4 regions of the Erwinia sp. 009765445 genome follow, and region 4 is predicted to be linked to each of the others. Evidence: predicted binding sites of a transcription regulator. Region 4 holds the regulator's gene; each other region holds the start of a gene.

Region 1 (7,448 bases), on a different contig from region 4:
GACAGTGCGCATTATTTACCTGTATATACGCATAGTCGGCTGAATTGCTATAGGTAATAGTAGACCACTTTGGCGGAACTCAGTCCGAATTGTACGATTTCAGTCGTCACAGGATATCCCAAACAGCCAACCGGACTGGGTGATACAGATTATAGCATCCATATTTTATCTCACACTGAACGACTAATGCTGAAAATAATCCATAAGACCCGAGACAAAAATCATGCCTTCAGACTGCTCCCTCGGATGCTCGTAATCATAAAACCATTGCCTCCGTGTGGCGTCGTCCTGCAATTCACTCAGAATGCGGTCTGGAATTAGCGGCTAACGATCAGAGACAGAGAAAATCGACGTAAATGGCCAACGCTTCATCATTAAAGTCATCGTTCACATTCAATACACACTCTAAACGACCATCCGATAACTGATCGTGCATGAAGTACATCGACCAACATTCATTACTGCTTTCGGGTACCGTTAGCGGTTCAGGCTTATCCCGTTTTAGACATTTTTTACGGCTTTATTCGCATGGCAGTGGCGACATCACATGGAGATGCAGTTTGTGAGCATAGTTTTTGTTCCGGGTCTGGTAATCTATTGTTCCAGATCGCTATTTAGGGGCTTCTATGTTACTCATGTGCCCGATTTGTACATTTGTTCAACCCGCATTAAAGCCCCAGCAACAGCTGCCGCTCCATTTGAGGATCCAGCAACATCACATGCAGACCCAGCAGCCTAACTCCGCGCCCGCCGCGGCGCTCATCCCAGGTCTTCTTCGCCACCGCAATAAAATCATCCTTATTTAATACCGGCCAGACATGCTCCTGCGTAGTCTGCTGAAAATCAGCAAACTTCAGCTTCACTCCCTGGCGGGCGATCTGCAGGTCCGGTTTGATTTTCGTTAACCGGCGCTCAAGTTCTTCATAGAGGAGATCGATAATCTCCAGGCAGGCTTCCCAGCTGTGAATATCCTCTGACAGCGTGCGCTCCACCCCCAGCGACTTTCTCAGCCGCTCGGTCACCACTTCACGCTCATCAATGCCGTTGCAACGTTCCCACAGCACCCGGCCAAACTTGCCAAAGCGTTTAAGCAGCGCCGCCAGATCGGTTTTCTGCACGTCGGCGCAGGTCAGCAGCCCCAGCTCCTGCAGTTTTTTTGCCGTCACCTTGCCCACGCCGGGGATCTTCGCCAGCGGCAAAGTCAGCAGAAAGCCATGCATCTCCCCGGGCGTAATCACGAACTGGCCATCAGGCTTATTCATATCGGAAGCAATTTTGGCGAGGAATTTAATCGGCGCAATTCCCGCTGACGCGGTGAGGTTCAGTTCGCGGGCAATGGTCTGGCGGATTTCACGCGCGATCAGGGTGGCAGAGCCGTGGCAGTGCTGGCTGTCAGTGACGTCCAGATAGGCTTCGTCCAGCGACAGCGGCTCAATCAGGGAGGTATAGCGGGAGAAGATTTCGCGAATATGGCTGCTGGCTTCTTTATAAGCCTCAAAGCGGCCGGGGATCACTTTCAGGTGCGGGCACAACTTCAGCGCCATCGCCGTGGACATGGCGCTGTGCACACCAAATTTCCTGGCCGGATAGTTAGCGGTACTGATCACTCCGCGTTTCAGATGGCTGCCGCCAATCGCAATAGGAATATCACGAAGAGTGGGATTGTCGCGCATTTCCACTGCGGCAAAAAAGCAGTCCATATCAACGTGAATGATCTTACGCATATGCCCCTCCAGGAATACTGGATAAGTATACAGGCAAAGAGGTTGATTTCAACCTGCAATTTCTCTGCAAAGCGCAGCGGTAGCGGGCTGGCACAATATTTTATGCGTTTTTTCGTAAGCGCTCTCTTGATAAAAAAACAGACAATGCTAATGTGACGCTGCGATAGCGGAATTTTCCGAGATTGCAAGTTACAGCGTCCCCGGACGTAGCATCCACCCCTACTATCAAGGGAACCAGAATGGGCAAAATCGCACTGCTGTTTGCGATGTTTTTTCTGCCAGCCGTCGTTTTCGCCAGCGCACCTGTCGCACAGGTCACTCCACTGGCACCGGTAAGCAAAGAGTTAAAAAAGCAGTTACTCGGCACTCCCGTGTATATTCAGATCTTCAAAGAAGAACGCACGCTGGAGCTATATGGCAAAATCGGCACCGAGTATCGCTTACTCGACAGTTACCGCATCTGTAATTTTTCTGGTGGCCTTGGCCCTAAACGCCGCCAGGGTGATTTTAAAAGTCCGGAAGGGTTTTACAGCGTGGGCCTTTCCCAGCTGAAGCCGGACAGCCGCTTCTATCGCGCCATCAACGTCGGGTTCCCCAACGAATACGATCGCCAGCAGGGTTATGAAGGTAAATATCTGATGATCCACGGCAACTGCGTGTCTGTTGGATGCTACGCCATGACCGATGCCGGCATTGACGATATTTATCACTATGTGGAAGCCGCACTGCGCAATGGTCAGCCGCGAGTGGAAGTGAGCATTTATCCGTTCCGCATGACTGACAGCAACCTGCAGCGCCACCGTTACTCAGTGTATTACAGCTTCTGGCAGCAGTTGCAACCCGGCTATGCTGAGTTTGTCCAGAACAAGCGGCCACCAGCCATCAGCGTCAGCGACGGTCGCTACGTGCTGGGCAGTCCGGTCCTGAACAGCACGCCTGCCAGCGGATCAGCGCTCGCGCTCTCCGAGGTAAAATAGCGCCCAGTCACCTGGCTCAATCTTGTGCCAGGTTTCATTGCCGGTCAAAGGTTGGGTGGCAATCACGGTGACCACGTCGTCTGGCGTGGTCTGCTTCTGAAAATCAATCTCAACGTCCTGATCCAACAGCGTGGCTTTACCAAATGGCGCACGACGGGTGATCCAGAACAGATTGGTCGAACAGAACGCCATCAGATAGCGCCCGTCAGACAACACCATATTAAACACGCCCTTCTCACGCAGCTCCGCCGCCAGTTCCGCAATATACCGAAACACCGCAGGCCAGTTACCCGGCGTGCGCGGATAGCGCGTGGTCAGTTTATGCAGCAGCCAGCAGAACGCCTGCTCGCTGTCCGTCTCGCCAACCGGACGAAACTGCCCGGTTTCCAGACTACGATAGCCCTTCAACTGCCCGTTGTGCGCGTAGGTCCAGTTACGTCCCCAGACTTCCCGGGTGAACGGGTGAGTATTTTCCAGCGACACTTCGCCACGGTTTGCCTGGCGGATATGCGCCACGACCGAGCAGGATTTGATCGGGTACTCCTGCACCAGCCGGGCAACAGGTGAGTTGAAGCTGGGCTGCGGATCTTTAAATGTGCGACAGCCTTTCCCTTCGTAAAAGGTAATACCCCAGCCATCTTTGTGCGGGCCGGTTCCTCCGCCCCGCTGCACCAGCCCGGTAAAGCTGAAACAGATGTCCGTAGGGACATTCGCGCTCATCCCGAGCAGTTCACACATAAAAAACCCTCGCTTAATGGCCATGCGCACATGGCCGGAAGAATTATTTAACCATCTCTTTTTCGATCAGCAGGATCAGGATGTGGATCACTTTGATGTGAATTTCCTGAATACGGTCGGCATAGCCAAAGTGCGGCACGCGAATTTCCACATCGGCCATGCCATCCATTTTTCCGCCATCTTTCCCGGTCAGCGTAATCACTTTAATACCCTGAGCGCGGGCAGCTTCGATGGCTTTGATCACGTTAGCCGAGTTGCCAGAGGTGGAGATACCCAGCAGCACGTCGCCCGGTTTACCTACGGCTTCAAGGTAGCGGGAGAACACATAGTCATAGCCGAAGTCGTTGCTCACGCAGGAGAGGTGGCTGACGTCGGAAATAGCAATTCCCGGATAACCCGGACGATTGTCACGGTAGCGACCGGTCAACTCTTCGGCAAAATGCATCGCATCACAATGCGATCCGCCATTGCCGCAGGAGAGCACCTTGCCACCGGCTTTAAAGGAATCAGCCAGCAGTACGGCTGCGCGCTGGATGGCATGGATGTTGGCTTCGTCGCTGAGGAATTTATTGAGCGTGTCCGCTGCTTCGTTGAGTTCGGCGCGAATGATGTCCTGATACATAGGGGAGTCCTTTTAGGTGAGGTCTGAATCAGTTTATCAAGTTGCAGGTTAGGCGAAAAGCGCCCTTCCCACCTGGCGGAGACTTTGACTTTTGATGCGACCAGATTGTGACTCAGGTTGTAATTATCATGTAAACACATTGCTAACAAAATGCATCTCATCTAAACCTGTACCTAACAGGTCAGACCTCTTACTACTTACGGAGCGTTGTCTATGATGGTTCTCAGTTGCACTGCGACAATTGTGCTGATTGGCGCACTGTTTTATCACCGCGTAAATCTGCTGCTGAGCAGCCTGATTATGCTGGTATGGACGGCTGCATGGGCCATGGCGCACGTCTGGACTCCCTGGCTGCTGATCCCGCTGGCGATTATCCTGCTGCCCTTTAATTTGCTGCCGCTGCGCCGGGCATTGTTTTCAAAACCGATGCTGCGTACCTTCCAGAAGGTGATGCCGCCGATGTCGCGGACAGAAAAAGAAGCTATCGATGCCGGGACCACCTGGTGGGAAGGCGATCTGTTCCGCGGTACGCCGGACTGGCAGAAACTGCACAATTACCCGCAGCCGCGCCTGACTGCTGATGAACAGGCCTTCCTGGAGGGGCCGGTTGAGGAAGCCTGCCGCCTGGCAAACGACTTCCAGATCACGCATGAAATGGCCGATCTGCCGCCAGAGCTTTGGGCTTATCTGAAAGAGCATCGCTTCTTTGCGATGATCATCAAGAAAGAGTACGGCGGACTGGAGTTCTCAGCCTATGCGCAGGCCCGCGTGCTGCAAAAACTGGCCGGTGTATCGGGTATTCTGGCCATCACTGTGGGCGTGCCTAACTCCCTGGGCCCGGGTGAACTGCTGCAGCATTACGGCACGACTGAGCAGAAAGATCATTATCTGCCGCGCCTGGCTCGCGGCCAGGAGATCCCCTGCTTTGCGCTGACCAGCCCGGAAGCCGGTTCCGATGCCGGAGCCATTCCGGACACCGGCGTGGTGTGCATGGGCGACTGGCAGGGCAAACAGGTGCTGGGCATGCGCCTGACCTGGAACAAACGCTATATCACGCTGGCCCCTATTGCCACCGTGCTGGGTCTGGCCTTCAAGCTCTCCGATCCTGAGCATCTGCTGGGTGAAACTGAAGAGCTGGGGATTACCTGTGCGCTGATCCCGACCCAGACGGCAGGCGTGGAAATTGGCAAACGACACTTCCCGCTCAACGTACCATTCCAGAACGGTCCGACTCGCGGTAAAGATATTTTCGTGCCGATTGATTACATCATTGGCGGTCCTAAAATGGCCGGTCAGGGCTGGCGGATGCTGGTTGAGTGCCTGTCTGTAGGACGCGGTATTACCCTGCCTTCCAACTCCACAGGCAGCCTGAAAAGCATTGCGCTGGCGATTGGTGCATATGCGCATATCCGTCGTCAGTTCCGCCTGCCTATCGGTAAGATGGAAGGGATTGAAGAGCTGCTGGCACGTATCGCGGGGAATGCTTACGTGATGGATGCCGCTGCGTCACTGATCACCTACGGTATCGTGATGGGTGAGAAACCGGCGGTGCTCTCCGCCATCGTCAAATATCACTGTACCCATCGCGGTCAGCGGGCGATTGTTGATGCGATGGATATCGCAGGCGGTAAAGGCATTATGCTCGGCACCAGCAACTTCCTCGCCCGCGCTTATCAGGGCGCGCCCATTGCCATTACCGTGGAGGGCGCGAACATTCTGACCCGCAGCATGATCATCTTCGGTCAGGGCGCGATTCGCTGCCATCCTTACGTGCTGACAGAGATGGCGGCGGCACAGAGTAATGACGTGGCCGCCTTTGATCGGGCGCTGTTCAGCCATGTCGGACACGTTGGCAGCAACAAGATGCGCAGCCTGTGGCTGGGTCTGACCGGCGGCCGCACCAGTAAAACGCCAGCCCGCGATGCCACCCGCCGCTACTATCAGCATCTGAACCGTCTGAGCGCCAACCTGGCGCTGCTGTCGGATATTTCCATGTCCGTATTGGGCGGCAGCCTGAAGCGCCGCGAACGCATTTCAGCGCGGCTGGGCGATGTGCTGAGCCAGCTGTATCTGGCCTCAGCGGCGCTGAAACGCTATGAGGATGAAGGCCGTAATGAAGCTGACCTGCCGCTGGTACACTGGGGCGTGCAGGATGCGCTGAATCAGGCGGAAATCGCCATTGACGATCTGCTGCGCAACTTCCCGAACCGGATGGTGGCAGGCGTACTGCGCCTGACGATCTTCCCGCTGGGTCGTCACTGTCGTGCTCCTTCCGATCGTCTGGATCATCAGCTGGCGCGTATTCTGCAGATCCCGTCAGCTACCCGTACACGTTTAGGCCGTGGTCAGTACCTTACGCCAGGCGAACATAACCCGGCAGGCCAGCTGGAAGAAGCTCTGCAGGACGTGATGGCTGCAGAAGCGATCCACGATCGCCTGTGCAAACAGCAGAAAAAACATCTGTCCTTCACCCGCCTGGATGAACTGGCAAAACGCGGTCTGCAGGAGAACTGGATCACTGCTGAGGAAGCGGCCGTACTGACTCGTGCCGAAGCAAGCCGCCTGCGCTCGATTAACGTTGATGAGTTTGAGGCGGATGCGCTGGCAACTCAGCCGGTGAGAGCGGCCGAACAACCACGGAAGATTGAAGCGGCTTAAAACGCCGGGCTTAAAAAACAGCGATGCTCAGTCAGGGAGCTTTCCCCGACTGAGCATTTTTTATTACGGCCTGCTGAAAACCGTCCAGACCTCTCACTCAATTAACGCAAGCGCAGATCAGTCAACCACATCCCAAGCTTCTTCCCAGTGAGAACCCGTTCCCGGCGCATAGGCCCAGGCAGCACCGGCGCACCAGGCGGTAAACGGAGCGGGTTTACAGCTGTAATTCATCCCAGCAACGGTAACCCTGTCTCCGGCCGCATAGTTCGTTCCCTCTACATAGCCTGGATATTCCGGTGTTCCTGCCTCTGCGATGCTGACCGGTTTGGTTGCCGAAGCCAGATATTTCCCGTCTGCAGAGGAAACTTCCAGCTCAATCTGATAGGTGCCGACAGCATAGCGCTGGCCTTCAACTTCAAATGCCGGCTGGGTACTCTCTGCCACCACCGTTTCGCCACTTTTCAGGCTCCAGTGCCAGATTGCCGCCTCAAAATTCGCCTGGGCGTTAATCGTATGTACATGCCCCTGAGCGATGGTATCCGGTGCGGAAATTTCTACTTTGGCAGGAAGCACGGTGACCGTGACGATTTTACTGTCCGTCATACCATGCGAACCCGTCACCGTTAGCTGATATTTCGCCTCTCCCGTATAGCCTCCCAGGAAAGTCGCGCGGGCAGCGCTGGTCCTGACCTCTGCGATTGGCGAGCCTCCGGCAGCTTCCTGCAGCCC
Region 2 (7,448 bases), on a different contig from region 4:
ACGAAGAGATGGCAGCCTTTATGGCAGCAGGTCATGCCAAATTTACCGGTGAGCCTGGGGTCTGTCTGTCCACCGGCGGGCCGGGAGCGACCCATCTGTTGACCGGCCTGTACGATGCCAAAATGGATCACGCGCCGGTGCTGGCGATAGCCGGCCAGGCAGAAAGTACCGCGCGCGGGGCCAGCTATCAGCAGGAAATGAATCTCGATCGGGTCTTTGCCGACGTGGCGAACTTTGTGCAGGAAGTGGCGGCTCCGGCACAAATTCGCCATCTGATCGATCGTGGTGTACGTCTGGCTATTGCCCAAAACGGCGTGGCAGTGCTGATTATTCCCAAAGATATTCAGGATGAAGAGTGGCAGCCACCGAAGCATCTGCATGGCTATACCCACTCCGGCCCCGGCTATCAACGACCAAAAGTGGTGCCTTACGAGGTCGATTTGCAGCGCGCCGCCACCGTACTTAATGCCGGTAAGAAAGTGGCTATTCTGATTGGTTCCGGTGCCCGTAACGCGGCGGTGGAGGTAGTACAGGCCGCTAATCTGCTGGCGGCCGGCGTCGCCAAGGCGCTGCTGGGCAAAGATGTGCTGCCCGACGATGCCCCCTTCGTCACGGGTGCCATCGGGCTGCTGGGAACCAAACCTTCCTGGGAACTGATGCAGAACTGCGACACGCTGCTGATGATTGGCAGCGGTTTCCCGTGGACCGAATTCCTGCCGCCGGAAGGCCAGGCGCGAGCCGTTCAGATTGATATCGACCCCGCAATGCTTAACCTGCGCTACCCTTGCGAAGTTGCCCTGCACGGTGATGCGGCGGAAACGTTGCGTGCCCTGCTGCCGCTGCTGGAACAGAAGCAGGATCGTCACTGGCAGGAAGAGATAGCGGTGCAGATCCGTGACTGGTGGATTTTAATGGAAGAGCGCGCAATGACCCCGGCTAATCCGGTTAATCCACAGCGCGTGGTGTGGGAAATGTCGCCTCAACTGCCTGATGATGCGATTGTCACCTCAGATTCCGGCTCCTGCGCCAACTGGTTTGCCCGTGATTATCGGGTCAAACAGGGCCAGCGCGCCACTCTCTCCGGCGGCCTTGCCTGTATGGGTGCAGCAGTGCCTTATGCCATCGCTGCGAAGTTCGCCAATCCTGACAAGCCGGTTATCGCTCTGGTGGGTGATGGTGCAATGCAGATGAATAATATGGCCGAGCTAATCACCATCCAGAAATACTGGCAGCAGTGGGCCGATCCCCGCCTGATTGTCTGTGTGTTCAATAACCAGGATCTCAATCAGGTGACCTGGGAGCAGCGGGTGATGGAAGGAAATGAGCGATTTGAGGCCACCCAGCAGCTCCCCGACGTGCACTATGCGCAGTTTGCCGAATCGCTGGGCCTGCAGGGCATCCTTGTCGATACTCCTGAAGCGCTGGCCGATGCCTGGCGACGGGCGTTACAGGCAGACCGTCCGGTGGTACTGGAAGTGAAAACCGATCCGGAAGTGGCTCCCCTGCCACCCCATATAACCTTCAGCCAGGCTAAAGCCTTTATGAGTTCCATGGCGAAAGGCGACCGGGGAGCCCTCCAGGCAATCAGCGATACCGCCAGCCAGATGTTCCACAAGAAAAACTGAACGGGAATTCGTTGAACTTTTCAGAAAGATAGCTGACTAACCATTTAGTGATTTTCCACTGCAACGAATTATTCAGCCTCCGCATGGGGGCTTTTTTTTGGCCGATGGGCGAAGATAGCCTGCGAGGCACAAATCAAAAATTTCGACGTTGCCCCGGTTACACAGGTTTCGAGCCACCCTATCCCTTCAGCGGAAGATAATGCTCTACCGGTCTCGTTTTTGGCAACGGCTGTCAGAGCGTTCCTGTACCACCATCAGAGCACCAGACCTGGCCAGAGGTATAGCTGCTTTCCGTCGAGGCCATGGTCACATACAGCGGAGCAATTTCAGCGGGCTGTCCCGGACGACCAAGCGGCGCTGAGGCACCAAACTGCTTCACTTTTTCCTGTGGCTGACCGCCGCTGGACTGTAGTGGCGTCCAGTAGGGGCCTGGGGCAACGGCATTAACCCGAATTCCCTCTTTACCCAACTGCTTCGCCAGTGATTTGGTAAACGCGACGATGCTGGCTTTGGTCTGGGCATAGTCCAGCAGAATATCACTCGGATCGTAAGCCTGAACTGAGCTGGTATTAATAATGGCTGCGCCACGCGGCAGATAATCCACAGCGGCTTTGGTTATCCAGAACATTGCATAAACATTGGTTTTAAAAGTCGCATCGAAATCTTCCGTACTTAAAGTGCGGATGGATTCATTAAATTGCTGACGACCAGCGTTATTGACCAGAATATCCAGTCCGCCAAGTTTAGTGGCAGCCTCTTTTACCAGTTGCTGGCAAAAGGCTTCGTCGCGGATATCGCCGGGAAGGGCAATGGCTTTGCACCCTTCCGCCTCAATCAGTGCGATCACTTCTGCGGCATCGGCCTCTTCTTCAGGCAGGTAACCGATCGCAACATCTGCCCCCTCACGGGCATAGGCAATCGCCACCGCACGGCCAATACCGGAGTCGCCCCCGGTGATCAACGCCTTCCGCCCCTGCAAGCGGCCGGAACCGCGATACGATTTTTCACCATGATCGGGAATCGGGATCATTTTACTGGCGAGACCTGGAACAGGCTGCGGCTGTTCGGCAAACGGAGGAGCGGGATAATCGACAGAAAGAAGACTTTTTTTATTTTCAACTGACATCTTGTTTTTCCTTATGATTATTCACAGTGCTTTAAGCCTGGCACATTTGTGAAGTTTGTCATATCAGTGACGCAGCCAGTTCCCTGCTAATGGTCAACTGCTCTCTGCCGAAATTTATTAGCAGAGGGTAAGTCCTGGCTATCCTTATATTTCTGGATGTCATGACTGGTGAGGTAAAGGATATTTTTTTCCCTTCTTCCCGCTCCTCCCTGATGACTCACAGAAAGAGGCAAAATGATGAAAGCTGGACCAAAGTCGTCCTTAACCCTGATTCACTGGTCTTTGCAGCCTGCCCGTTCAGATCCTGTCTCTCCTGCGCCCCCCTTACTACTCAGGCCGGCCCCCTGAAACGCGCCAATATTCTCTTCCCTTTTTCATGCTGTCGTGGCATTTTGGAAACGGTAATTTCCTTATTCATTGAGAAACCATGAGCACATCTTCCCTTCCCCGCAGCGCAAACAAAGAACGCGGCAGGCCACGAGAGTTTGATACTGAGCTGGCGCTGGACAATGCCATGCTGGTTTTCCGCCAAAAGGGATTTCATGCCGCCTCCGTCGCCGATCTCAGTGGGGCCATGAATCTGACGGCGGGCAGTATCTATAAGGCGTTCAAGGATAAACGCACGCTGTTTCTGCAGGTCTTTGAGCGCTATACCTCAGTGAGAAACGCCGACCTGCAACAACGCCTGGAAAAATACGCCACAGGACGCGAAAAGCTGGCAGAACTGCTGCGGTTTTATCTGGAGTCGGCTCAGGATCTGGAAGGCAGGCGCGGCTGTCTGGTGACGGGCAGCGCAACGGAACTGCAGGTGCTGGATGCTGAGCTGGCCGATCTGGTTCAGCGCGCGGTGATGCGCAATAAAAAGTTCCTGATCTCACTGCTGACCCGTGGACAGGAAGATGGCTCAGTATCTGTCAACCTGAACGTTGAAGCGGCGGCAGGGGTACTGCTGTGTCTCACTTTTGGCCTGCGGGTAGTGGGTAAAATTCAGAACGTCACTGACCGGGAAGAGACCCTCCGTCTGGCCCTGAAACTGCTGGACTGAGAGCAAACCAGGCCAGCGGAAAAAACCATTCTGAAGCCGTGAAAATTCAGCCAGCACACAGAAATAGTGCTGGCAGTGATAAAAAACCGCCAATTTAGGAAATAATAATTTCCTAAATAATATTGAGTCATCAATAACTGAAATCCACTACTGAGATCCTGTCATGTCATCAAAAAAAGAAGCTATTGCCCCCCTCTCTCCCCGTCGGGCTGAAGCCGGGCCTGCCACACATCAGGACCGGACGCTGACCGGTTTCGAACACCGTTACGCCACTGTTGACGGCATCAGAATGCATTACGTGACGGGCGGAAACCCGGACGGCGAAACCGTGGTACTGCTGGCAGGCTTTCCGCAGAGCTGGTACGCCTGGCGCAGCGTGATGCAGCAGCTGGCACCCACTTATCGTATTATCGCGCCCGACCTACCGGGCCAGGGGGATTCCGATCGCCCTGAAAGCGGCTATGATACGAAGTCGCTGGCAGCGAAAGTGCATGGCCTGCTGGCACAGCTCAGCGTCAGCCGCTATTTTCTGGCCGCCCATGACGTCGGGGCCTGGGTTGCCTGGCCCTATGCCTCACTCTATGGCAGTGAAGTCAGAAAGCTGGTGCTGCTGGATGCCGGTATTCCGGGCGTCACGCTACCGGATGCCCTTCCCGTCACGCCAGATAAAGCCTGGAAAACCTGGCACTTTGCCTTCCATGCCATTCCGGATCTGCCGGAGGCGCTGATTGCTGGCAAAGAGCTTGTCTATCTCGACTGGTTCCTGAAGAGAAAAACCGCCTGTCCGGATGTCTTCTCCGCAGAAGATATGGCTGAGTATCTGCGGATCCTGATGCTGAACGGCGGCTTGCGTGCAGGACTGGCTTATTACCGTGCGGCAGCCCTTTCCGCCTCGCAAAACCGGGAACTGGTGAAGAAAGGAAAACTGGCCATGCCGATCCTCGCCATCAGTGCTGAACAGGGTTCGATCGCCGATATGGCCACACCGCTGCGCCCTTTCGCTGAAGATGTCGCGGGTGTGCTGGTGCCGCATTGCGGACACTTCCTGCCTGAAGAGCAGCCGCAGGTCATCGCCCGCGAACTCAGCGGCTTCTTTATCTGATCGCTATTGCGCGCCGGAGCATGCTGGCGCGCCCACCGCAACGCTTACCAGGCAAAATTCCCGGTCGTTTCATTAGCAGGCCAAACTTCCTGATTAATTACGGCCTGCTCCGAATAAAATGCAGGATTTCAGGCAGCGGTCAGGATGATTTTTTAAGAAACCCGCAGTCTAAATTCCTCACCACTTCAAACGCTTTCCGGAATATTCCGGCAAGACTCTTGATCGTCACCGCTGACTGACGATACTGTATATAAACACAGTTATTCAAGAGAAACGATTATGCAGTTCATTTCCCCTTCCACCCTGAATAAACTTCTGCCGCTGCCGTTGTTTATCGAACGTGTACCGTGCGGCTTTCCCAGCCCGGCGCAGGACTATGTCGAAGAGCGGCTGGATCTGAACAAATTGATGATCAGACATCCGAGCGCCACCTACTTTGTGAAGGTCAGCGGCGATTCGATGATTGAGGCAGGAATTGGTGACGGCGATCTGCTGGTGGTTGACCGCTCGCTGACGGCGGAACATGGCGATATTGTGATTGCCGCCATCGATGGAGAGTTTACGGTAAAGGAGTTATGCACCCGTCCGTCGCTGCAGCTGAGACCACGTAACAGCAGCTACTCCCCCATCTTGTTTCACAGTGACGAAGCCCTGGAGATTTTTGGCGTGGTCACTTTTACCCTTAAATCAAATAAATAAGTATGTTTGCCCTGGTGGACGTCAACAGCTTTTACACCTCCTGCGAAACGGTGTTTCGCCCCGATCTGCAGGGTAAACCGGTGGTGGTGGTTTCCAATAATGATGGCTGTATCATCTCGCGATCTGTCGAGGCCAAACTGCTTGGCATCAAAATGGCAGGCCCGTACTTCCAACTGAAGGATGAACTCCGCCGCCACAAGGTGCAGGTGTTCAGCTCCAACTACGCGCTGTATGCCGACATGAGCCTGCGGGTGATGACTATCCTTGAAGAGATGGCTCCCAAAGCGGAGATCTACTCGATTGATGAAGCCTTTCTCGACCTGACGGGCGTCGGCAAGTGCGTCAATCTCGAAGTATTTGGCCGCGAAATCCGCCAGCGGTTGCTCAAAGAAACCGGTCTGACCGTCGGGGTTGGCATCGCGCCCACCAAAACGCTGGCCAAGCTGGCCAACCATGCGGCAAAAACCTGGAAAAAAACGGGCGGCGTGGTCGATCTGTCCAGTGTCGATCGCCAGCGCAAACTGCTGGCGCTGGTGCCGGTCAGCGAGGTTTGGGGCGTCGGGCGGCGTATCAGTAAGAAACTGAACCTGATGGGAATTGAAACCGCCCTGCATCTGGCCGAATGCTCCAGCTGGGTGGTTCGCAAGCACTTCAATGTGGTGCTGGAAAGAACATCCCGTGAGCTGCGCGGAGAACCCTGCCTGGCGCTGGAAGAGTTTTCCCCGACCAAACAGCAGATTATCTGCAGCCGCTCCTTTGGCAGCCGCATCACGGAATATGGCGATATGCATCAGGCAATCTGTGCCTACGCCGAACGCGCCGCCGAGAAACTGCGGGAGGAGAAGCAATTCTGCCGCTTTATCAGCGTGTTTGTCCGTACCAGCCCGCATGCCCAGGATGAGATCTTCTATGGCAACCAGTCCTCGGGCCAGCTGCTGACCCCTTCCAACGATACACGGGATATTATCCGCGTGGCGACCGAAGCGCTGGATCGCATCTGGATTGACGGCCATCGCTATATGAAAGCCGGGGTGATGCTGAGTGATTTCTTCAGCCAGGGCGTGGCGCAGTTAGCGCTGTTTGGTGAGCACCAGCCGCGGCCAGACAGTGCCGCGCTGATGCAGGTCGTTGATCGGCTGAACAGCTCCGGCCGGGGCACCGTCTGGTTTGCCGGCCAGGGCATCCAGAAATCCTGGGCGATGAAGCGTGAGATGCTGTCTCCGGCCTGGACCACGCGCTTTGCCGATTTCCCGGTGGTGAAGTGATCCTGAGGCTTCAGCAGCAACAATTACCCGGCCTTATTTCCGGGTTCAGCCTGCCGGGAACTGCTCCAGCTGGCGGAACAGCCCGAACCAGTCTTCCAGATGCCAGGTGGTGGTAATCCGCCCTTTATCCAGATGATGGAACTCATGAATGGCGAAGCTGACCTTTTTCCCGGTGGCGGCAATGCCCATAAAGTTGCCCAGATGCGTGCCGGTGATTTCCGCACGCACGGCAATACGGCCCGGTAGCTGGATCATCTCGTGGATTTCAATATTCACATCCGGCAGCGCCTCAATAAAACCCAGGAGGATCGGCTTGAACCCGGCTGCACCCGGTCCCTGCCCCGGTGCCAGCGGGATATCCTGCCAGTCGGCGCTGACGGCCTTGTCCAGCAGATCGGGATTTTTATCATTAAAAGCGCGGTACACCGTTTCCACGGCAATACGCTCGGCCAGCAGGCGGTCGGTATCAGAATGGCTCATTATTCAACTCCATTGGGTAAGTGATTGCCTGATAGTAAGCCGCCGCTTATTATCAATCCAACAAATAACCGGTATAGACGATTATACAATTTATGAATTTTCACGG
Region 3 (7,448 bases), on a different contig from region 4:
CACCTGACCTGAAGAGGGGATTACAGGCATGATGAAGAGACAGAAACGAGATCGACTCGAACGGGCACATTCCAGAGGTTATCAGGCCGGTATTACCGGACGTTCGAAAGAGATGTGTCCCTATCAAATGATAGACGCGAGGTCTCACTGGTTGGGAGGTTGGCGACAAGCCATGGAGGACAGGACGGTTAGCGTATAACCCGATTGTTCACGTTATATAATCTGAACATCCGGTTCGTGAAAATAGCACTATCAGGTTTGTGAAACTGGATAACTCAGGTTTTAAAAGGAAGAACCTCCGCCGAAGCGGAGGTTTCCGTTTTAAGGGAGGCTTAAAAAGCGGTTGTGTCTTTGAACAGACCTACTTTCAGATCGGTCGCGGTATAGATCACATGACCGTCCACCAGCACTTCACCGTCCGCCACACCCATCACCAGCTTGCGATTGATCACACGCTTGAAGTGAATGCGGTAAGAAACTTTTTTCGCGGTTGGCAGAACCTGGCCAGTGAATTTCACTTCACCCACACCCAGTGCACGACCTTTGCCTTCTGCGCCTAACCAGCCCAGATAGAACCCAACCAGCTGCCACATGGCATCCAGACCCAGACAGCCTGGCATGACCGGGTCGCCGATAAAATGACAGCCAAAGAACCACAGGTCCGGATTGATATCCAGCTCGGCTTCAACAAATCCTTTGCCGTAGTTACCGCCGTCTTCGGTCATTTTCACCACGCGGTCCATCATCAACATGTTTCCGGACGGCAACGGTGGGCCTTCAGCACCAAACAGTTCACCACGGCCGGAGGCAATGAGGTCTTCTTTTGTATAGGATTCGCGTTTATCTACCATGTTCTCAATAAGCCTTATTTTAATGAATCACGAAGATTAGCTAACAGGCGTAAGCTGAACAAGTCCGATCAGCTCTGGTTAAACCAGTTAAGCCAGCGCAGCGGCCACGGACGCTGACGCCCGTCCTGCTGATTAATTTGCGCAATGCGCTCCTGTATTGAGCGTAGCAGACAGGCCGAATTTTCTTTTTCCCACTCTTCACCGGTCAGCAAAGGCAATGCTTCATCCACGCTGCTGACTGCCCAGAGGTTGAATTTGCCTTCACGCACCGCATCCACCACTTCCTGCTGTAGCGAAAGATGGCGCACATTGGCAGCAGGGATAATGACGCCCTGGTTGCCGGTCAGATTGCGCTGGTTACAGATGTGGAAAAAGCCTTCAATTTTTTCGTTCAGCCCGCCAACCGGCTGCACGCGACCAAACTGATCGACCGATCCGGTCACGGCGATTTGCTGATTGATCGGCTGGCTGGCCAGCGCGCTGATCAGCGCACAAAGCTCGGCGAGGGAAGCACTGTCGCCATCCACTTCGGAATAGGACTGCTCAAACACCAGAGAGGCGGAAAAGGGCAGCTGCTGTTCCAGTTCCAGCTCGGCGATCAGCCAGGCCTGCATGATCATCATGCCTTTGGCGTGAATATTGCCCCCCAGCTCGGCTTTACGCTCAACATCAGTGAACTCGCCGTCGCCAACATGCACCACGCAACTAATACGGGAAGGTTCGCCAAAGGCACGCGGATGGCCAGGGAATTCGATAACTGACAGCGCATTGATCTGCCCGATCATTTCTCCTTCGGTTTCAATCAGGATCTGGTCGAGCAGGATTTCATCGCGTACTCGGTCAGCCAGGAAACCTTCCCGCCATTCGCGGGTTTCCAGCGCACTTTGCAGATGTTCACCGCTGATGTTTTCATACGGGCTGTACATCACTGCATCCTGCAGCTGGCGTGTAATCCATGCAGGGCAGAGCGGCAGCGTATCCTGATCGCCGGTATAGCGAACCGCTTCACGGATCAGCACCGGCCAGAGATCGTCGGCAATCGCTTCAATACCTTCACTGGTAGCCAGAGTGCGAACCCATTTCACCCACAGGCTGAACTCTTCTGCGTCGACAATCTGAATGTTTTCTTCGAACTCTGAGTAGAGCGCCAGTGCTGAAAGCTCCGGCTCCATTTCCTGGAAGTCGGCCAGAGCGTCGCGCTCGCCGGTCAGGATCAAACGGAACTGGAGTGTCATGGCAGGGATCGCCACAGGCAAAGGTCGTGTTTCATCCGGGGAGTACCAGTCAAACTGCTGAGTGGTGAGGATTTTCTTCATTCGCAGCCACAGCAACGGCTGCGCCAGCAGGGTGCGCAGGGAGAGGATCAGCGTACCGCCATTAGCCTGATGTACCAATCCGGGTTGCAGCGTCAGGGTATTGTTATACCAGCGCACACAGCCGAACAGCTGCTCTGTCTCAATCCAGTCCGCACAATGAATGCCGCCAACGCTGGCGAAATTATCCTGCCCAGACTCAGCGGGACGCCAGCTTATCGACAAACCTTCGATCAGGTAGTGACCGCCATGCAGTTCTGCTTCATCCTTAGCAGTGATGCTGGCGAGCTGGTCCTGAAGTAAAGCGAGATATTCAGCGTTTTCAGCCGATTTAATCAGCATCAGTGGCAATTTAGCCGGCGTTTGCTGCAGCAGATTCAGCCCGTTAAACAGGCGTGATTGTACCGCGGCAAAGCAACTGGAATCGTCTTCAGGTACCTGAGAGAAAAGGGACTGAACGCTGTCGGTATCGGGCTGTAGGGCGCGCCATTCTAGTCGGTTGTTGGTCAAAGTTATCGTATTTTTCTGAAATGAGTAAAAGCGGCATTATACAAGATTTCAGCCTGTTAAGCACCGTAGACATGCACTTCACCCCGGTCAGAGGTCGGGATTGCGATAACAACCCCGTTTTCTATGCGGCAGGGCTAAAAAAAGCTGTTATTCTAAACGGGTTATATGAAAAGCATGAGATTCCGATGAAATATCAGCAACTGGAAAATCTTGAAAGCGGGTGGAAATGGAAGTACCTGGTTAAAAAACACCGGGAAGGTGAAGCGATCACGCGCTATCTTGAATTCAGCGCGGCGCAGGTTGCCGTGGATGAACTGCTGTCGATGGAGAATCGTCCGGTAGACGTGCTGCAGTGGATATCGCGTCATATCAATCCGGCGCTGGAAAACCGGATGAAGCAGACCATTCGGGCCCGACGTAAACGCCATTTTAATGCTGAACATCAGCACACGCGCAAAAAGTCGATCGACCTTGAGTATCTGGTATGGCAACGCCTGGCTGGTCTGGCGCAGCGCCGCAACAGCACTTTATCAGAAACGATCGTACAGTTGATTGAAGATGCTGAGCGCAAAGAACAATATGCCAGCCAGATGTCCTCGCTGAAGCAGGATCTTAAGGCCATTTTAGGCAAGCCGGACTGACGGGAAGGGCAGAAACGTAAGACAAAAAAGAGTTTATCGGGCTGTATCAGCCAAAGAAAAACCCCGCCGGAGCGGGGTTTTTTTATCAAAGCGAAACTTAACCCTGAGGCTGAGTTACAACGTCTTTGATACCTTTAACCTGAATTTCTACACGACGATCCGGTGCCAGGCAATCGATCAGGGCTTTACGGCCTTTCACGCTGTCACAGGTGTTGCCGGTAACTGGGTTAGATTCACCCATACCACGTGCAGAGATTTTGCTGGAAGGGATGCCTTTAGAAACGAGGTAGTCAACTACAGACTGAGCACGTTTTTCAGACAGCTTCTGGTTGTACTGCTCTGAACCGATACGGTCAGTGAAGCCCAGAACAACTACGTTGCCGTCTTTAGGATCCAGGGAGCTCAGCTGGGTGTACAGCTGATCCAGAGCTTGCTGACCTTCTGGCTTCAGGGTTGCCTTGTTGAAGGTGAACAGCACGTCAGATTTCAGAGTGAAACGCTTGGTTTCAACAACTGGAGCTGGCGCTGGAGCTGGAGCTGGTGCTGGAGCAGCAGCTTCGTCCTGACCGAAGCGATAAGAAACGCCCACGCTCAACATGCCGTTATCCGGACGGGTACCAACGGTGTTTGCATCACCGATGTTGTTAACCCACTGGTAATCCAGACGGGTAGCCCAGTTTTTGGTCAGCGCATATTCAACACCAACTGCAGCCAGTGGAGAAACACCGGTGTCGTGGTCGCTGATGCGGCCAGTAGTTGGGTTAGTCTGCGTTGAGTCTGCACGCCATACCATGCCGCCCAGACGAGTGTACACGTCCAGATCGTCCATGATTGGGTAGCTCAGTTTAGCAGCCAACTGAACGCCCTGTGCTTTAAATGCGCCGTTAGTCACGGTGCCTTTGTTAGGCATGCGACCCAGCCAGTCATAACCCAGTTCAAAGCCCAGGTACTGGTTAGCCTGGTAGCCACCGAAGGCACCGGCACCCAGCTGGCTTTCATGAGTTGGACCGTTGTTGTTCTCATAACCGTTACCGTAGTAACCAGTGTCATGGTACTGAGACCAGCCCAGTTTTGCACCGGTATACCAGGTGTTATCTTTAGGGGCGGCCTGCGCTACGGTAGCGAAGCCAGCCAGTGCCACTGCAATTGCGATAGCTGTCTTTTTCATTTTTGCGCCTCGTTATCATCCAAATAGGCAATGAGCTTTCATTAGCTCTTTGATTAATCCTTCGCCGGGTTATGACGCTCGATTATGGCTCATCCAAAAAAGGGAGGTTATTGAGCACCCTGGCGACGTAAAGTCTACAACGTACTAGCAAACTTACAAGTATGATGTGACGCACGTCAGCAAAAAAACAGGCATTCGTACACAATTTTACACATTTGCGGACAGGTTATGTGTAGAAACAGTGTGGTGAAAACGCTTCTAAACCATTGTCCCACCGCGTCATAGCATAATCAGATGGTTATCGCGGCTTGCCAGGAAAATCCTTGTGAGATTATTCCTATTTTTACTTAATGATACAAACTAGACTGAATTTTTAGGCCGCTGAAGGGTCTGGCTGAAGTGATATTGACCGGATCGGGACGCATTATCAGTCCTAACGCCTGTCCACAGGAAGCTGCTTCCTGGAGCCGGCGGCGATCTTTTTCGGTGACTTCTCCTGGTAACCAACCTAACACCACACTGTAATTTCCTGTCTGCAAAGCTTTGATCATGGCTTCAACGGTGGTTATCGCCCCGGAAGATTGCACCTGCATAACTTTATCCAGCGGTAAACCAGATTGCAGCAGCCAGCTGCGGCTCAATTTCTGCTGCGGAGTCAGCCACAGCTGCCAGCGCGACTGAGTGCCCAACTGCTGTAAAAGAGGCAGCAGCAGCATCTGGGTCATGCCGGGTTGATTCTCACTGTAGATCAGCTCACTAATAAGTCCAGCCGCGTGGGTTTTCTGTGGGGCAGCACAGGATGAGGCCGGACGAAAACTGGCGTTAACAGATTGAGATTTAAGAAAATGAGTTTGCATAATGGCGTCGCTCGCAGGTCACTGTATGGATATACAGTATAAGCCTGGTGAGTAAAGATCAACCTTATTTTTTGGTAACGTCTCGCAAATTCACAATGTAAGGGGCCGCAACACCATTTATTCATTGAACCTGTTACGGCGATTGCCTATTTTCCCTGTGCTGACAGGGTGCTTCAGGGACATTATCAGGTTAAGGAAATTTTTATGGATGACTCAAAGAACAGGATCGCCAGCACCAGAGACAAGCTGGCACAACTGGGTGAAATCGATTGCCGTAGCCAGTTTGGTGGGTACAGCCTTTCGGTGGATCGCGTGGTCTTCGCATTGGTTGCAGAAGGGGAATTATATTTACGGGCCTGTGAGGAAGTCAGACCCTATCTGACCGAAAGGAAAATGAAAGCTTTTACTTTTAACAGAGGAGGGATCCCGGTTGAACTCAATTATTTTCGCGTTGATGAATCTTTGTGGCAGGAAACCCAACAACTGGTGGCGCTTTCGCAACTTTGTCTGTCGGGCGCGCGGCAGCAGCGGGTAAACCGCTATGAGAACCGCCGGTTGAAAGATTTGCCTAATCTGACGATGCGGCTTGAAGTCCTGTTGCGGCATGTGGGGATCAGTTCGGTGAGGATGCTGAAAGAACAGGGAGCCAAACGTAGCTGGCTGAAGTTGCATGCCAGGAATAAAAACCTCGGCATCAACGTTTTGTTTGCGCTGGAGGGGGCGATACTTGGGCAGCACCATGAAGCGCTGCCGCAGGCTTTAAAAGCGGAGCTTCGCCACTGGTACAGCGAAACTCTGCAGTTAAAGAATTACGTTGAAAAGCTGAGGGCTACTCTGTAGAGACCTGATGTTTCAGCTGCGCTATTTCTGGCAGCAGCGCGACCAGCAAGCCGACCTGCTGCAGCACAAGCGGTTCTTTTGTGTCCGGGTCGGCTTCAATCGCTTCAATACGCTCAGAGAGGTTGTTGAGCAGTCGTTGTGCCTTCGCCTCATCAACCAGTTCAATATGCAGGATGTCATCAACGTAGCAAACGGCATCGTCCATCAGTTGCAGCATCGCCGGGCTGGTAATCCTCTCGCGGTGAGCACCCAGCGCTGAAATGTAGCTCAGAAAAGAGTGGTTCAGGGAGAGCAGGCGAAAGGCATCTTCCCTAAGCGCGGCGCTGACATGTTTTTCGGCAGAGAGGTTTGAAACCACCGAAGCCAGTTCTGCATCACCGTTATGCGCGTCACGCCGGGCAACGCGATAGTCCAGCCGGTTATCTTTCCCCTGGTGATACTGGACAAGAATGGCATCCAGATAGCGGCAGTTGGCATTCAGCGTGCGCTCCGCCACGAGTGACAGGCGGCGGAAGCGCCAGTCTGGCCAGATAAAGGCGACGGCCAGCCAGGCAATGCCACAACCTATCAGCGTATCGATAATCCTCGGGAGCGCCACTTCAAAGCCTTCACCCAGCAGGTTAAAGCAGCACAGGACCAGCAGCGTGATAAACAGCGTGGCATTGGCATAGCGGGACTGACGAAAAGCGAAAAACAGAACGCCGCTGAGCACAATCATCACCAGCTGGCCCTCAACGGAGGGGACCAGCCACAGCAGCGGCAGGCCAATCACGATGCCGGCCAGCGTACCGGCTATACGCAGCGCCAGCCGTCTTTTGGTGGCATTATAGTTAGGCTGACAGACGAACAGGCTGGTCAGCAAAATCCAGTAGCCATGCTCCAGCCCGGTCAGCTGTATAAAGGTATATCCGGCACACAGCAGCAGAGACATACGTACTGCGTGACGAAACAGGGCGGACTCAGGGGAGAGGTGACGGCTGATCCGCAGCCGAATATCGGCCCAGCCGGTCAACCCTTCACTGGATAATGTTTGATCGTTGCTGCTCTCTTCCAGGCTTTGTTCCGATTCGATGGTGGCGAGCTGGGCATCAATAGCCTTCAGGTTATTCAGCAAATAATTCATTGCCTTTAAGTCACTGCTGCCCGGCTGGGCGGCATTCAGACGATCCAGCGCGGCATGAAGATGCACGAAGGCCCGTTCGAAGCGGGCATCATGCTGCCAGGGCTCCCGCAGCAGAATGCAGTTTGCCAGTTGCTGACAGGCTTTG
Region 4 (7,448 bases):
TACATACGACAGCATAATCAGTGGAAGGGCTGGTTTGAAGCCAACGATTTGCTGCCACCGCGACAATATGGCCTGCGCTTCAATCGCAGCTTTATGGCGATTACCGCAGCGGTGGATGGTCTGGGCGTGGTACTGGAATCCAAGCTGCTGGCTGAGCGCGAGCTGCAGCGTGGCACGCTGGTCTGCCCGTTGGTCGACAGTACCCGGGAGATTCACTACATCGGGCACTATCTGGTTTACCCCCGTAATAAGCACCCTCATCCGGCGTTCGAGACTTTCAAAAGCCCGCGGGACTGGCTGCTGGCCGAACTGGGACTGGGTAAAGGGCAGAATTAGCGGTGATGAAGATCACGGTTACCTTCCCAGGTTCAGGCCCATGCCCGAAAAGAGAACGTCGGAAATGTGACCAGATTCACCTCATCCTGTCCCTGTTGAGAGATGGCTCACAGCGGGTTTATATTGTGTTATCCCGCCTGCTGAAGTCCCCTTTCCCAGGTGAGAAAGAACGTTCGTACTCAGTGAGAAAATGATGCTGAAGCAGAAAAAGAAAAGCGAGCGGCTGTCACAGGGGGAATTGGCCTGCTGAAGTGGCTGCGGCCCCGGCAGCAAAAGCAGGCGGTCGATACTGGAACCTGAGCGGTATAACTAGGGGCGGGGGAGCTGAACCAATCCTGATATGTCAGATGAATGTCCAACATTTCAGGACCAGTCCGGCCTTCCCGCCCGCTTACCGTCAGAAGGTAAAGTTCAGCTGGGCAACGGCACCCCAGGTGTTGTCATCTCCCTTCATACCGGCCAGATCCAGATGCACTTTGCCAAACGGTGACAGGCCAAAACCGGCTGTTGCCACGTTAGTATCGGTATTTTTCATGTCCGCACGGTAACCCGCACGCAGCTGCAACCAGCTCAACAGACGGTATTCCGCACCCACGCCAGCATACTGGCTTTCGCCCTGCGTTTTAAAGCGTTTGGTTGGCGTGACGTCCACATCCAGCGCGGCAGTAAAGCGTTCAGTGTGGAACGATACGCCAGGCGTGACGATTGGGCTGATCTGGTAGGTATCTTTGTAGCCACTGATTTCTTTGGTATCGATATCGCGGGAGATAAGGTTCTGCGCGCTTAATCCCAGCGTCCAGTTATCGCCCAAATCGGTTGCTGCACCGGCATCGATGTTGAAGCCGCTGTCGCTGTTTTTATAGCGCCCCTTGGTAAAGTCTGATTTGTCGTAGTTATAAACCGACGCGCTGTAGTTATACAGGTAGGCTTTCTGCAGCTTCGGGGTCACGCCGAATGAAACCGGATGACCGCCGATGTTGAACTCATGCGCGATGGCAATGCCGTAGTCATAGACAATTGCACCACGGCCAAGGCCCGCTGAGGTCAGCTTATTCTGGTCGCCAGGCAGTGGGAAGACGGTGCCGTCCGCCACGCCCTGCAGATAATCGATATCACTCTGGGTCACGTCCGCCGTGACGTGCGCCGTGCCGTAGGCTTTAGTCACGAAGGCAAAGGGCAGAACTGCGTTCGGGACCGTGACGGCAAAGGCTGCGCCCGCCGTGCCGGATGCCTGGTTACCTTTGATGCCGCGCAGCTGACCGGCCAGATCGCCTGCCGCAGACTGAATTTTTGGATAATCAGCAAAGCTAAACGATGAACTGTTGGCAATGTCCTGATAACGATCCACGCTGTCGGTCAGGTCATCGACCTTGTCGATCAGCTTGTTTTTATCCGTCATCTGCACGCCCACCGCTGGCAAAATAATGCTGACATCGTCATCGGGTTTCGCTTTGGTCATCAGCGCCGGGTTAGCCAGCACCGCAGTGCCGTAGGTTGAAGAGGCAACCCCTGTCCCACCCATTGCGTCGTTGCGTGCATCATAATAATTGCCTGCAGCCAGCGCGCTGAGCGGAGCAAGAAATAAGGCGGGGAACAAAACAGGCAGGGAAAACCTGCTTAACTTGCTGAATTTATATGCCATTTTACCTTAAACCCATCCAGAAAGAGGAGAAAGCGCTTATCAAAAGCGTGCACACTGCATCTGACTGCATAATGAACATACAGACGGCAATTCATTGCTGTGAATTAAGGGACAATGCAGGGGCTTTTCTGCTCATTGCTAATTTGTTTATCTGTTATCAGACTAATGTATAAGCCTGTTATCTCGGTTTTTTCTGTACAGAACTGTCTTAAACCCCCTTATCAAGGTAGTCAGTAACATTTCAGGCTGCAACTAACATTAATAGAGTTTTATTGAAATTTTATGGCACAACTAACAGAGTGAAAAAGTTTAATATCACTTCACAATTAACGCTTAATGCAAATACCAGTTATTTTCAGAGCGCATTCAGCCGGTTAAGCCTGATTAATCTGGTCAAAAGGCGCGATGGGGCGGGATTCGGCGTTTTGCAGCGGGCGTGATAACATAACAATCTGATCTGGCCCCGGGGAAAGTTATGAACGTAAGCAGTGCTGAAAAAATCCTGTCGCAGGCTGAGGCGCTCTGTCAGCAGCGCAATGTCCGGCTTACGCCGCAGCGTCTGGAAGTGCTGCGTCTGATGAGCCAGCACCATGGTGCCATCAGCGCCTATGACCTGCTTGACCTGCTGCGGGCCACTGAGCCACAGGCAAAACCGCCAACTATTTACCGTGCGCTGGATTTCCTGCTCGAACAGGGTTTTGTGCATCGTGTCGAGTCAACCAACAGCTATGTGGTCTGCCACCATTTCGAAGAGCCTTCGCACACGTCGGCGATGTTAATCTGCGATCGCTGTGGTGCCGTGGCGGAAAAGCATGCTGATGGCGTTGAAAAAATCTTAAAATCGCTGGCCCTGTCTTCAGGCTTTGCCCTGACCAATAGCGTTATCGAAGCGCATGGATTGTGTCGCGAGTGTGTGGAAGTGGAAGCCTGTACACATCAGGATGCGTGCCAGCATGACCATACCGTCAACACGAAAAAGCGCGGGCGTTAAACATAAATAGAGTGACTGATTGACTCTGGAGAGGAATTTTCGGGGGGAAATAAGGACTGGAAAGGTAAGTGGCACTTTCCGTGTGCCAGAGTAGGAGCATCGTCCTGAAACACTTACTTCATATCAGAGAACAGGTCAGAAGCGGTGGTTATTTTGGCTTTCCCAGTCGCTGACTTCTTTCTCAGCCTGGTCTTTCGCATAGCCATAACGCTCCTGAATTTTACCAACAAGCTGATCTCGTTTGCCTTCAGCGACGGTCATATCGTCATCAGTCAGCTTGCCCCATTTTTCTTTCACTTTACCTTTTAACTGCTTCCAGTTACCGCCGGCTTCGTCTTTATTCATCTTGTCACTCCTCGACCTTAGGTGCTAACAGTTTTAGTGGAATCGTCTCAGCAAAAGCTACAACAGCAATATAAGTCGCTACTTAACAGCTGAACTCACAGATAATAATAGTATATAATGGAGGTTTTGCCTGTCATGGCGAATTTCTGGCCCGAAAAAGGAACAGAAAAGAGATAAGAGATAGCGAAAAGTCAGGGAGATCATGAACTAACGAAGCGGCAAACTTAAGTAACTAAATATGTCAATCAGCGAACCAGCTGCTGTTCTGCCAGTGGCGTCGCCAGATAAACCAGAGGGTCACGCCACGCAACAGCAGGAACACCGTCACAGCCAGCCACAAGCCATGATTGCCCAGCAATGGCACGGTAAACAGCGTCAGCCCGTAGCCCAGTGCTGCAATCACCATGCCGTTGCGCATCTCGCTGGCACGAGTGGCACCAATGAACATCCCATCCAGCAGATAACACCACACGCCGCAGACAGGCAGAACTATCTGCCAGAACAGGTAAGCGTCCGCCTGCTGCCGCAGTTCAGGCAGTGAGGTGAGTAACTCAATAATACAGGGCCCGGAAAAGGCATAGAACAGCGAAAACAGCAGCGCAACCACCCCGGCTTGTCGGCACGCTGCGCGCCAAATCGACAGTAGCTTGCTGCCATCCCGCGCTCCGTATGCTTCACCCGAGCAGGCTTCCACCGCGTAGGCAAAGCCATCCAGCGCATAGGCAGTAAAGGTCAGGAACATCATCAGAACGGCATTCACCGCCACCACCTCAGCGCCAAGGCGTGCGCCAAAGATGGTCAACGAAACAAAGCACAACTGCAGCAGCAGCGAGCGCAGCATAATATCGCGGTTCAGACGCAGCAGCCTGGCAATGTTCCCCTGCCACGCCGTTTTCAGCATCGCCAGGGAAATGCCACGCAGCTTCATCACCCGCCAGACCATCAACAGCCCGATAATCAGCGTGACATATTCGGCAATGGCGGTGGCCGCAGCGGCACCTTCAACGCCCCACTTCAGACCGATCACCAGCCACAGGTCCAGCACGATATTCACCAGGTTGCCGACCACCAGCAGGATCACCGGGGCCCGGGCGTACTGCACGCCAAGCAGCCAGCCCAGCAACACCAGATTTGCCAGCGTGGCCGGGGCACTCAGCCAGCGAATATTCATAAACAACGCGGCCTGATGTAACACCGCAGGGTCGCCACCGACTATCGACAGCGCAAGATGGTTCAGAGGGGATTTCAGCAGGATAAAGGCCAGCCCGGCCAGCAGCGCAATCAGCAGGGGCTGCATCAGGGCCCTTGCCAGCGCGGGTTTGTCGCCTGCGCCAAAGGCCTGTGCGGTCAGCCCGGTGGTACTCATGCGCAGAAACAGCAGCAGCATAAACAGAAAGCTGGTTGCGGTGGTCCCCACCGCCACGCCGCCAAGATAGCTGGGGCTGTCGAGATGACCAATGACGGCGGTATCGACCAGCCCCAACAGCGGAACGCTGACGTTCGACAGGATCATCGGCAGCGCGAGCCGCCAGAGGTGTTTATCTGAAGAGGTCAGAAATCGCACGATAAATAGGGATTACAACCAGTTACCGTTGCGGATCACACCCACAGCCAATCCTTCAATCGACAGCGTCTGCTGACGAAGATCGACCACAATCGGCTGGAATTCGCTGTTTTCTGGCAGCAGCTGCACCACATTGCCCTGCTTCTTCAGGCGCTTCACGGTCACTTCATCATCAATACGTGCCACCACAACCTGGCCATTACGCACGTCCTGGGTTTTATGCACGGCCAGCAGGTCACCATCCATAATGCCGATATCTTTCATCGACATACCGCTGACGCGCAGCAGGAAATCCGCACTGGGTTTGAACAGGCCAGGGTCAACCTGATAGTGGCCTTCGATATGCTGCTCGGCCAGCAGCGGCTCACCGGCGGCGACGCGGCCAATCAGCGGCAGGCCTTCCACTTCTTCTATCATCAGACGGATTCCGCGTGATGCGCCGGAAACGATCTCAATCACCCCTTTACGCGCCAGTGCTTTAAGGTGTTCTTCAGCCGCATTGGGGGAACGGAAGCCAAGCTGCGTAGCGATTTCCGCCCGCGTTGGCGGCATGCCGGTCTGGTTAATATGGTCGCGTATCAGCTCATAAACCTGTTGCTGCCTTGCCGTTAATGCTTTCATCCCGCCCCCTGGTTGTTTATACAGTCGACTGTGAGTATATACAGGTATTTACGCGATGAAAACCTAAACATGGAGAAAAAACACTGAACCCGTCAGATTGAGCAAACCTTAGCCCAGATGCGCAAACAGGAGCGTTATCCAGGTAAATAGCGCCAGCAAAATAGCCAGCAGCACGGCGGCGGACCCCATATCCTTCGCCCGGCCAGATAAAGGATGAAAATCGCTGCCGATACGATCGACTACCGCTTCAATCGCGCTGTTGATGATCTCAATGATGATCACCAGCACCACAGAGCCAATCAGCAGCACGCGCGTGATCGCATCCACATCCAGCCAACAGGCCACCACAATCGCGACAATCACCGCAATCGCTTCCTGGCGGAAGGCCGCTTCGTTGTGCCAGGCGGCACGCAGGCCTTTCCATGAGTAGCCTGCGGCTTTTATGATTCGGGTCAATCCGGTGACGTTATTTGCCATAATGAGGGAACCCTTTGTGATCTTTAACGTCAATGTGTGAGTGGCGCACATTTTGCAACACCACAGATCTCGCAAGCGCTTTCTGGTATGCTTGCCGCGCTTTGCTAACAAGAGGCTTCATGTTGTCTATGTCAGGTTGGCGTAATTTATATTATAACTTATTGAATTTACCGGTTAAACTCCTGGTAAAAAGTAAAGCGATTCCTGCCGAGCCGGTCGCTGAGCTGGGGCTCGATACATCGCGCCCTATTATGTATGTGCTGCCGTACGATTCAAAGGCCGATCTTCTGGCGCTGCGAGAACAGTGTCGCAAACAGGATCTCCCCGATCCTCTCGATCCGCTGGAAATTGACGGTACCGTACTGCCACGCCATGTATTTATCCATGATGGCCCCCGCGTGTTCCCCTATTTCATGCCGAACGTGGAATCAGTAAAGCTGTTTCACGAGTATCTGGATCTGCACCGCAGTAACCCGCTGCTTGATGTGCAAATGGTGCCGGTATCGGTGATGTTTGGCCGCGCACCAGGCCGTGAAGTGCAGGGCGACGATCAGCCTCATCTGCGGGTGCTGAACGGTGTGCAGAAGTTCTTCGCCGTACTGTGGCTGGGCCGCGACAGCTTCGTGCGTTTTTCGCCGATTGTTTCGCTGCGCCGCATGGCTACTGAACACGGTACGGACAAAACCATTGCCCAGAAGCTGGCAAGAGTGGCCAGAATGCACTTTGCCCGCCAGCGTCTGGCCGCAATTGGCCCTCGTCTGCCGGTGCGTCAGGATCTGTTCAATAAGCTGCTGCAGTCCAAAGCTATCGCCAAGGCGGTAGAAGATGAGGCGCGCAGCAAGAAAATTTCCCATGAAAAAGCTCAGCAGAACGCCGTCGAGCTGATGGAAGAGATTGCCGCAGACTTCTCCTATGAAGCGATCCGCCTGACCGACCGCGTGATGGGCTGGACGTGGAGCAAGCTGTATCAGGGGATTAATGTGAATGGCGGCGAGCGCGTGCGTCAGCTGGCACAGGACGGCCATGAAATCGTCTACGTGCCCTGCCACCGCAGCCACATGGACTATCTGCTTCTCTCCTACGTGCTTTATCACCAGGGGCTGGTGCCGCCGCATATCGCCGCCGGTATCAACCTGAACTTCTGGCCAGCAGGCCCGATTTTCCGCCGTCTGGGCGCGTTCTTTATCCGTCGTACCTTTAAGGGCAACAAGCTCTATTCCACCGTGTTCCGTGAATACCTGGGTGAGTTGTTTACCCGTGGCTATTCGGTGGAATACTTTGTGGAAGGCGGCCGCTCCCGTACCGGTCGTTTGCTGGATCCGAAAACCGGCACGCTGTCAATGACCATCCAGGCTATGCTCCGTGGCGGCAACCGTCCTATCACGCTGGTGCCGATCTATATCGGTTACGAGCACGTGATGGAGGTGGGAACTTACGCCAAAGAGCTGCGCGGTGCGACTAAAGAGAAAGAA

What was found. Region 4 encodes LexA, which represses DNA repair genes until DNA is damaged. Its sites were predicted from a motif close to TNCTGTATGTACATACAGNA; they were not measured.
Region 1: a site for LexA is predicted at 1,740-1,759, ahead of dinB (DNA polymerase IV). Genes of this name have one in related genera too.
Region 2: a site for LexA is predicted at 5,141-5,160, ahead of umuD (translesion error-prone DNA polymerase V autoproteolytic subunit). Genes of this name have one in related genera too.
Region 3: a site for LexA is predicted at 5,360-5,379, ahead of sulA (SOS-induced cell division inhibitor SulA). Genes of this name have one in related genera too.

Annotation. Positions count from the first base shown of each region.
Region 1 is NZ_JBYUWC010000022.1:54,293-61,740, reverse strand. Features, by position in the region: partial or broken gene AC3Y5R_RS20825 (IS3 family transposase) at 344-514, opposite strand; gene dinB (DNA polymerase IV) at 669-1,724, opposite strand; gene dpaA (peptidoglycan meso-diaminopimelic acid protein amidase) at 1,964-2,701, shown strand; gene AC3Y5R_RS20810 (class II glutamine amidotransferase) at 2,672-3,439, opposite strand; gene lpcA (D-sedoheptulose 7-phosphate isomerase) at 3,483-4,061, opposite strand; gene fadE (acyl-CoA dehydrogenase FadE) at 4,275-6,719, shown strand; gene AC3Y5R_RS20795 (metallopeptidase domain-containing protein) at 6,837-7,448, opposite strand, start outside.
Region 2 is NZ_JBYUWC010000001.1:271,656-279,103, forward strand. Features, by position in the region: gene AC3Y5R_RS01225 (thiamine pyrophosphate-requiring protein) at 1-1,625, shown strand, start outside; gene AC3Y5R_RS01230 (SDR family oxidoreductase) at 1,858-2,751, opposite strand; gene AC3Y5R_RS01235 (TetR/AcrR family transcriptional regulator) at 3,179-3,796, shown strand; gene AC3Y5R_RS01240 (alpha/beta fold hydrolase) at 4,086-4,898, shown strand; gene umuD (translesion error-prone DNA polymerase V autoproteolytic subunit) at 5,178-5,597, shown strand; gene umuC (translesion error-prone DNA polymerase V subunit UmuC) at 5,600-6,862, shown strand; gene AC3Y5R_RS01255 (ester cyclase) at 6,908-7,342, opposite strand; gene AC3Y5R_RS01260 (LysR family transcriptional regulator) at 7,435-7,448, shown strand, end outside.
Region 3 is NZ_JBYUWC010000005.1:225,469-232,916, forward strand. Features, by position in the region: gene rmf (ribosome modulation factor) at 32-199, shown strand; gene fabA (bifunctional 3-hydroxydecanoyl-ACP dehydratase/trans-2-decenoyl-ACP isomerase) at 333-851, opposite strand; gene AC3Y5R_RS07055 (AAA family ATPase) at 920-2,674, opposite strand; gene matP (macrodomain Ter protein MatP) at 2,860-3,315, shown strand; gene ompA (porin OmpA) at 3,413-4,483, opposite strand; gene sulA (SOS-induced cell division inhibitor SulA) at 4,831-5,340, opposite strand; gene AC3Y5R_RS07075 (TfoX/Sxy family DNA transformation protein) at 5,545-6,180, shown strand; gene yccS (YccS family putative transporter) at 6,170-7,448, opposite strand, start outside.
Region 4 is NZ_JBYUWC010000025.1:36,719-44,166, reverse strand. Features, by position in the region: gene AC3Y5R_RS21880 (MFS transporter) at 1-66, opposite strand, end outside; gene AC3Y5R_RS21875 (LysR substrate-binding domain-containing protein) at 49-336, shown strand; gene AC3Y5R_RS21870 (conjugal transfer protein TraF) at 734-1,978, opposite strand; gene zur (zinc uptake transcriptional repressor Zur) at 2,454-2,969, shown strand; gene AC3Y5R_RS21860 (CsbD family protein) at 3,105-3,314, opposite strand; gene dinF (MATE family efflux transporter DinF) at 3,556-4,878, opposite strand; gene lexA (transcriptional repressor LexA) at 4,891-5,499, opposite strand; gene AC3Y5R_RS21845 (diacylglycerol kinase) at 5,608-5,976, opposite strand; gene plsB (glycerol-3-phosphate 1-O-acyltransferase PlsB) at 6,105-7,448, shown strand, end outside.